Regions from separate parts of the Mesorhizobium sp. M2A.F.Ca.ET.043.02.1.1 genome, predicted to be linked through region 2. Evidence: predicted binding sites of a transcription regulator. Region 2 holds the regulator's gene; the other holds the start of a gene.
The links. The regulator LexA, encoded in region 2, represses DNA repair genes until DNA is damaged. The targets are predictions, from matches to a motif close to TGTTCNNNNTGTGTTCNG.

Region 1: a site for LexA is predicted at 3,073-3,090, ahead of EJ068_RS03880 (UvrD-helicase domain-containing protein). Genes of this name have one in related genera too.

The regions. Positions count from the first base shown of each region.
Region 1 covers NZ_CP034445.1:809,489-814,010, forward strand. The annotation lists gene EJ068_RS03865 (hypothetical protein) at 1-132, shown strand, start outside; gene EJ068_RS03870 (hypothetical protein) at 129-563, shown strand; gene EJ068_RS03875 (glucose/quinate/shikimate family membrane-bound PQQ-dependent dehydrogenase) at 580-2,892, opposite strand; gene EJ068_RS03880 (UvrD-helicase domain-containing protein) at 3,130-4,522, shown strand, end outside.
Region 2 covers NZ_CP034445.1:6,657,011-6,661,532, forward strand. The annotation lists gene EJ068_RS32215 (alpha/beta hydrolase) at 1-640, opposite strand, end outside; partial or broken gene kynU (kynureninase) at 700-1,948, opposite strand; gene lexA (transcriptional repressor LexA) at 2,403-3,137, shown strand; gene EJ068_RS32230 (ComEC/Rec2 family competence protein) at 3,131-4,522, opposite strand, start outside.

The DNA.
Region 1 (4,522 bases), 850 kb from region 2:
GTGCGCCGGGGAGCCAGCCTGATTCATCACATTTTGGTCATTTCCGAAAGGCTTGATGGTGCTGTCACATTGGGACGAGAAATTGCCGGAGCCGCCTTGCCGATACGAATGACGAAAAGGGGAATGCCATGAATGTCCAGGACATCATCAACACCGTTTCCTCGAAAGCCGGCCTCGACGAGCCCACCACCGAGAAGGTCGTCGGCACCATCTTTTCGGTGCTCGAGCACGAGGCGGAAGGCACCAGCGTTTCGTCTTTCTTCGCCCAGATCCCTGGCGCCGACGCGCTGGCCCAGAAATATGACGTGATGGCCGCCGGCGCGGCCAATTCGGGCGGCGGCCTCCTGTCGTCGCTGCAAGGGGCGCTTGGCGGCGTGCTCGGCGAGAAGGCCGGCGCGCTGATCAACGGCATCGCGGCGCTTAAAGCGTCCGGCCTCGACATGGCGCAGATCCAGCAGGCGGGCGAGACCTTAATCAAGCAGGCCGAAGCCGCCGCCGGCCCCGATCTCACCAACCAGGTGCTGGACCAGGTACCCAGCCTGCGGGGCCATCTCGGGCTTTGAAGCCCGACGCGTCCCCTCACTTGGGCAGCGTGTAGGCCATCACATAGTCACCCGGCTTGGTGCCGACCGAGCCGTGGCCGCCGGCGACGATGACGACGAACTGGCGGCCGTCGGCCACCGTGTAGGTCATCGGCGTCGCCTGCCCGCCCGCCGGAAGCCGCGCCTGCCAGAGTTGCCTGCCGGTGGTGAGGTCGTAGGCGCGCAGATAGTCGTCGACCGCAGCGCCCAGGAAGGCGACGCCGCCGGCCGTGATCATCGGCCCGCCGATGCCTGGAACGCCGACCTTGAGTGGCAGCGGCAGCGGCGTCATGTCGTAGACGGTGCCGTTGCGATGCTTGTAGGCGATGTTTCCCGTCTTCAGGTCGACGCCGGCGACATAGCCCCAGGGCGGCGCCTGGCAGGGGATGCCGAGCGGCGACAGGAACGGCCCCATCACCACCGCGTAAGGCGCGCCCTCGTTGCGGTTCAGCCCCTGCTCGCTGCCCTTGGTGTCGCCTGGCGGCGGCACGTCCGCGCGCGGGATGAGCTTGGACGTGAACGCCAGGTAGGTCGGCATGCCGAACATCACCTGCCGCACCGGATCGACCGCGACACCGCCCCAGTTGAAGACGCCGAAATTGCCGGGATAGATCAGCGAACCCTGCAGCGAGGGCGGCGTGTAGCGGCCTTCGTAACGCAGCTTCTTCAACTCGATACGGCAGGCCAGTTGATCGAACAGGGTGATGCCCCACATGTCGGCGCCGGTCAGCGGCTTCTGATTGAAGGAAAGGTCGGACGCCGGCTGTGTCGGCGAGGCATGATCGCCCTCGATCGCGCCGCCGGGCGCCGGCACTTCCTTCACCGGAATGATCGGCTCGCCCGTGCGCCGGTCGAGCACATAGAGGTCGCCCTGCTTGGTCGGCCCGACCAGCGCCGGCACGACGCCGTTCGCCGTCGTGATGTCGACCAGCGACGGCTGCGCCGGCACGTCCATGTCCCACAGATCGTGATGCACGGTCTGCCGCACCCAGCGCAATTGCCCGGTGTTGAGGTCGAGCGCGGTGATCGATGACGAGAATTTCTCGACATTGGCGCTGCGGCCCATGCCGAGCTGGTCCGGCGTCTGGTTGCCGAGCGGCACGTAAAGCAGCCCGAGCTTCTCGTCGGCGCTCGCGGTCGACCACATGTTGGGCGAGTTGTGGGTATAGGTCTGTCCGGCGGGCAGCGGCGTCGTCACATCCGGATTGCCGGAATCCCAGTTCCACAGCAGCGCGCCGGTCTCGACGTCGAAGGCGCGGATGACGCCCGACGGCTCCTCGGTCGAGTAATTGTCGTTGACCGCGCCGCCGACGATGATCTTGCCAGCGACGATCAGCGGCGCCGACGTCGAATAGTAATAGCCCGATTTCGGATAGGGCATGTTGGCCATCAGGTTCAGCGTGCCGCCCTCGGCGAAGGACGGGCACACCTGCCCGTTCGCCGCGTCGAGCGCGATCAGCCTGGCATCGGAGGTCGGCAGGTAGACGCGCTGCGCGCAGGGCTGGCCGGCGGCGATCTTGGCATCGGCATAATAGGACACGCCGCGGCAGGTCTGGTGCTGGCGGTTGTTGTCGAGCTTGATCTTGGGATCGTAGCGCCACTTTTCCTTGCCGCTCGCGGCATCGATGGCGATGGCGAAGTTGTGCGGCGTGCAGATGAAGAGCGCGTCGCCGACCTTCAGCGGCGTCACCTGATAGGTTGTTTCGCCGATATCGTCGGGGCCCTTCACGTCGCCGGTGCGATAGGTCCAGGCCGGCTGCAACTTGGCGACATTGTCGGGCGTGATCTGGTCGAGCGGCGAATAGCGCTGGCCGAACGGCGTGCGGCCGTAGAAATGCCACTCGCCGGCCGGCATGTCGCCGCCGAGATTGGCCGCCGCCGCCACCTTTTCGGTGCCGAGCGTGCCGGCGATGTCGTGCGGATCGGCGGTCATCGAATAACCGGCGACCGCCAACGAAGCGAGCACCGCCAGGATCAGCGGCGCGCGTCCGTCGGGACCGCGCAAGCCGCGCCTTGCCCATGGCGTCAGAAGCCACAGGGCGATGAGCACGATGACGCCGCCGCGCGGACCGAGCTGCCACCAGTCGAAGCCGATTTCCCACACCGCCCAGCACAAAGTGGCGAGCACGAACAGCGCGTAGAGCCAGAGCGAGGTCGACCTGCGCCTGAACAGCAGCCAGGCCGTGATCAGGAACACCAGGCCGGCGATCAGGTAGTACCAACTGCCGCCCAGCGCGACGAGCCAGATGCCGCCGCCGCCGAGAATGAGACCGATGAGGAAGAGGACGAGGGAGGTGATGGTGACAGCCAAGACGGTGCTCCTTCGACTGTTGCGCGCATCAAGCAATTCCAGGAAAAGCGTGAAGCGTCTTTCCGTCCGGAACTGCGTCAAACAAGATAGAGCAGCTTGCGGGGTGCGACAGGCCCCGCCCTGCTGGCAGCTTTCCCCTCACCCGCTCCGGCTGTCAAGTTGGTCCGGGACACGCGAAACTAGAACAAAACGTAGACAGTTCTGGTCTTTCGCTCCCGAATCACTACATTCGGGGCGATGTCGGGCTTTTCCGAAGACATGCCTTTTTTCGATGAACCGAATGCGCGGCCGGCTGCGGCCCCGTCCGGCATAGCCGCGCGCGCCATGGCGGCGCGCAGCGGGCAGAACAGCGCGCCCGATTATCTGAAGGGCCTGAACCCGGAGCAGCGGCTCGCCGTCGAGACGACCGAAGGCTCGGTCCTGGTGCTGGCCGGCGCCGGCACCGGCAAGACGCGCGTGCTCACCACCCGCATCGCCCACATCCTCGCCACAGGCAGGGCCTTCCCGTCGCAGATCCTCGCCGTCACCTTCACCAACAAGGCGGCGCGCGAGATGAAGCAGCGCATCGGCCACCTGATCGGCGAAGGCAATGTCGAGGGCATGCCCTGGCTCGGCACCTTCCATTCTATCGGCGTCAAGCTGTTGCGTCGTCATGCCGAGTTGGCCGGGCTGAAGTCGGATTTCACCATCCTCGACAACGACGACGTGGTGCGGCTGATCAAGCAGCTGATCCAGGCCGAAGGGCTGGACGACAAGCGCTGGCCGGCCAAGACCTTCGCCCAGATGCTCGACAACTGGAAGAACAAGGGCCTCGGCCCCGAAGAGATTCCGGAAGGTGATGCTCGCAGCTTCGGCAACGGCAAGGGCCGCCAGCTCTACAAGGCCTATCAGGAACGGCTGCAGACGCTGAACTCCTGCGACTTCGGCGACCTGCTCTACCACCCGATCCGCATCTTCCGCGCCTATCCGGACGTGCTGAAGGAATACCACCGCAAGTTCAAATACATACTGGTCGACGAGTACCAGGACACCAACACCGCGCAGTACATGTGGCTGCGGCTCTTGGCGCAGCGCCCCAATGTCGGGCGCAGCCCGTCGGCCGAAGGCCGCAAGCCCGACCGGGCGTCGGCCGGTCAGGCCGCCCCCGCGGAGGCCAGCGAGCGAAGCGAGCGCGCGGCCGTGAGCGAAAACAAAGTCAACATTTGCTGCGTCGGCGACGACGACCAGTCGATCTATGGCTGGCGCGGCGCCGACGTCGACAACATCCTGCGCTTCGACAAGGATTTCCCGGGCGCCATCATCATCCGGCTGGAGCGCAATTATCGCTCCACCGCGCATATCCTGGGCGCCGCTTCCCACCTCATCGCCCACAATGAGGGCCGTTTCGGCAAGACGCTGTTCACCGATCGCAATGACCCCGAGGACGACAAGGTGCATGTCCATGCCGCCTGGGACTCGGAGGAAGAGGCCAGGGCCATCGGCGACGCCATCGAGGCCTATCAGCGGCAGAAGCACAATCTGAATGACATGGCGATTCTCGTCCGCGCGTCCTTCCAGATGCGCGCCTTCGAAGACCGCTTCATCACGCTGGGCTTGAACTACCGCGTCATCGGCGGCCCGCGTTTCTACG
Region 2 (4,522 bases):
GGGTTCCTTGCACGGGCCGCAGCAGCGCTGGGCTTTCGCTAAACGCTTCCCGTTCGTCGATGTTCAGCGTCTCGTTCAAAGCCGTGAACATCAACGACCGAAGGTCGTGCAGGCCTGAAATCGAAACGACCTTGCGTATGCGTTGCGCCACCATGGCGCCCAGCGGCGAAGTCGTCGTCGCCATCCGGCTGGCGAGATGTCCGCCGGCCGAATGTCCGGTCAGCATCAGCGGTCCCTCGACCATGGCCGCCGCTTTGCCGATCGCGGCCGCGACTTCATTGACGATGCCGCCGATCCTGGTTCGCGGGCACAGCGTATAGGAAGGCATGACGACGGCAAAGCCGCGGCCGACAGCGCCGGCGGCCAGATGCGACCAGGATGTCTTGTCCGATTCCATCCAGTAGCCGCCATGGATGAACACGACGAGCCCCTTCGGCGCGGCAGGCGGGAGGAAGAGATCGAACCGGCTGCGCGGCGCCTCGCCATAGACGATGTCGAGCCGCGCCCTGCCCTGCGCCAACAGCTTTTCGCGAAATGCCTGAGCTGGGCCGTCCCAGGCCGCCGGCCAGCGGTCGCCGCCAGCGATGTTCGCGCCGTTGGCGTAGGCGTCATCCCAGTCGACAATGCGGTGTCCCAGCACCGGCCCCTCCAGCGATCGGATCGATTTCGAGTTGTCTTTGTTCGGCATGCCATTCGAAGTCAGGTGACGGCCTCCTTGATCGCATAGCGCGCTTCCTGCCAGGCGCTCGTGCGCAGGATGTCTTCCAGCACCTCGACGGCGGCCCAGACATCCCGGTAGCCGACATAGAGTGGCGTGAAGCCGAAGCGAACGGTCGACGGCGCGCGGAAATCGCCGATCACGCCGCGCTCGATCAAGGCGCGCATCACCTGGTAGCCATGTGGATGGGCGAACGACACCTGGCTGCCGCGCTCGGCGCCGTTGCGCGGGCTTTCTAGCTCAAGACCGAACGCGCCGCATCGAGCTTCGACAAGGCGGATGAACAGATCCGTCAGCGCGACGCTCTTCTCGCGCACGGCCGTCATGTCGACTTCGTCCCAGAGATCCAGCGAACCTTTCAGCGCCCGCATCGACAGCATCGGCTGCGTTCCGCACAGGAATCGCCGGATGCCCGTGCCGGCGGCATAACCCTGCTCGAACGCGAACGGTCGGGCATGGCCCCACCAGCCGCTGAGCGGCTGGCTGATGTCGGGATGATGGCGGGTGGCGGCATAGATGAAGGCAGGCGCGCCCGGTCCGCCATTGAGATATTTGTAGGTGCAGCCGATCGCGAAATCGGCATTCGAGCCGTCGAGATCCACCGGCAGGGCGCCGGCCGTGTGGCAGAGGTCCCAGACGATCAGCGCGCCGGCGTCATGGGCCTTGCGGGTCAGGGCCGCCATATCGCGCAACCGGCCGGACTTGTAATTGACGTGGTTGACCAGGATGACCGCGACACGGTCGTCGATCAGTTCCTCGATCGTCGGCGCATCGACGCCCTCGAGCCGCAGCACCGCGCCGGGCCGCGTTTCGAGGACACCCCTCCGCCATGTAGAGGTCGGTCGGAAAGCTGTCGCCTTCGGCAACGATCACCGAGCGGTCGGGTCGCATCGCGAGCGCCGCATGCAGGACCTTGTAGATGTTGATCGAGGTGGTGTCGCATACGACCGTCTGGCCAGGCGCGGCGCCGATCAGACGCCCGAGCCGGTCGCCCAGCTTGACAGGCATGTCGAACCAGCCGGCGGTGTTCCAGGCACGGATGAGATCCTGCGCCCATTCCTGCTTCGCGGCCGTCTCGATCTCGTTGAAGACATTGATCGAAGCGGCGCCCAGTGAATTGCCATCAAGGTATATCACCCCTTCCGGCAGAACAAAGCGATCGCGCAAGGGGCGCAGCGGGTCCGCGGCGTCCATCGCCACGACCTCGGCAAGATCGGGAATTCCCCTCATGTGCTACCGCCTCCATTTCGACCCAGGCCGCTACATCCCTCCGGCGACCAAGGCGGTTGTCCCATCACCGTCCGCAACCCGGCAAGAACCTTCTGTCCTATGTTAGCTGGTCCATAGACGGCAAAGGCTGAGGATCGGAATCGTCGCCAAGGTTGGCATTTTGAGTTCGTTTCGTTCACGTTACGGTACATGGTTGGGTCAGCTGACTGGATCCCTTCAGCACCTCCGCGACGATGTCGCCTCTCAATTTCAGCATAAGGAGAATTGCAAAATCGAGCGGAATCAATGACACAGCCCAACCGGTGGCGGCCAGGCACCGTCGGATGCAACATTCTTTCGCCCGCCTTAAGAAATTCATTAAACTTTAAACGGTTGCGGAACACAACTGGAACAGATAGTGTTTGTTCTGGGTTTGTTTTTCTGATTCTGGTTTCGGAACCCGTGGGGGCCGCCAATGCTGACGCGCAAACAACATGAACTCCTGATGTTCATCCATGAACGCCTGAAGGAGAGCGGGATCCCTCCATCCTTCGACGAGATGAAGGAAGCGCTCGACCTCGCCTCGAAGTCCGGCATCCATCGGCTGATCACGGCGCTGGAAGAACGCGGCTTCATTCGCCGGCTACCGAACCGGGCGCGCGCGTTGGAAGTCTTGCGCCTGCCCGACTCGATCGCTCCCGGCCTGAACGCCGCGAAGAAATTTTCGCCAAGCGTCATCCAGGGCGGCCAGGGCAATCTAAGTCGAGAGGTCAAGCCGGCAGCGCCCTCACGTACGCCGACACCCAGCAATGATGACGACGCCGCTTCAGCCGTGTCCATTCCGGTGATGGGCCGCATCGCCGCCGGTGTGCCGATCGACGCCATTCAGCACCAGACGCATTCGATCTCGGTCCCGCCGGACATGATCATGGGCGGCGAGCATTATGCGCTGGAGGTCAAGGGCGACTCGATGATCGAGGCCGGCATCTTCGACGGCGACACCGTCATCATCCGAAACGCCAACACGGCGAGCCCGGGCGAGATCGTGGTGGCGCTCGTCGATGATGAGGAAGCGACGCTCAAGCGCTTCCGCCGCAAGGGCGCCTCGATCGCGCTGGAGGCCGCCAACCCGGCCTACGAGACCCGCATCTTCGGGCCGGATCGGGTCAAGGTGCAGGGCAAGCTCGTCGGGCTGATCCGCCGCTACTGATCCGGCTTCGAGGGCTTGGCCCTCTCAGGCTTTTCATAAGGCGGCAGTCCCCTCGCCTCGCGCGTGTATTTGCGCTGCTCGTGCCAGGGCCGATATGGCTTTTCGACCGCATATTGGATGGTTGCTCGCGCGGTTGCCGATTGTGGATCGAAGAAGACGGCGGCGCTGCCGTCACGCGCCAGTTGGCGCTTGGTGACGACAAGCACGCGCTGATCCCAGCAGGGATTGTAGGCCGTCGCATCGTTGATGACGATGAGGTCGGCAAAGCCGCAGGCGGGCCGTGCGCTGTCGCGGTTTTCGGCGAGCGCCACGATCGCGCTGGACGGATGCCGGCCAATGCAGAGGTCGCCGGTGCAATAGAAGGGCGAGCCTGGCGGCAGGTCGACCGGGTCGGCGATATCGAGAGCATCCTTGGCAAATGTCTCCGGCGGTACGATGTCCTCGGCCTTCAGCGCCCGCTTCCAATTGTCGGTGGTGAACTCGTTGGAGCGTTCGCGGTTGACGGCAAGCTCGCCGCCACCGATCGGCATCGCCACGAGATGCGCGTCCTCCGAGATCAGCACATCCGGCGTGCGCACATGCGGGATGGCCAGCAGCGCGGCGAGCGCGAAGGGCACAGCGGCAAGCCTTAGCCAGGTGGTGGCCATGGTCGCGATGACGAGCGCGATTGTCGCCAGCAGCACCGACTGGATCGAGATCAATCCCACGGCATCGACTGGCGAGCGCTCGGAAATCCATGCCGAAATGGAGATCATCGCTGTCAGGCCCTTGCCCATCACATAGAGGAAGGGACCGTCGAAGCCGAACGGCATGGCGAGCGCGCTCAACACGGCGAACGGCATGACAATCAGCGAGACGATCGGCATGACCGCCAGATTGGCCAGCAGGCTGAGCGGCGACACGCGCTGAAAATGCCAGATCGCAAACAGCAATGTCGCGCTGCCGGCGATGAGCGAGGTCACAGCGGCGCCGCCCACGCCAACCGCCAGTTTTCGCGACAGGAACCTCAGGAACGAACGCTTCACCGGCGGCGCGGTCGTTTTGCCCGCGCGATAATCGGCAAAGCCGGCATAGGCGCCGACCAGGGCCGCGGTGGCGGCGAAGGACATCTGGAAGCTCGGGCCGACCACTTCATGTGGCGAGACAAGGATGACGGCAATCGCCGAGATTGCCAGGTTGCGCATCGTCAAAGCCGCGCGGTCGAAGAGCACCGCTACAAGCATAACCGCAAGCATGATGAAGCTTCGCTCGGCCGCCACCACGATGCCGGAGATGACGAGGTAAGCGGCGATCAAGGCCAGCGCGATCGCTGCGGCGTATTTCTTCACCGGGCGGCGGGAGGAGAAATCGGGAAACAGCGCGAAGGCGCCGCGCAGCAGGAACAT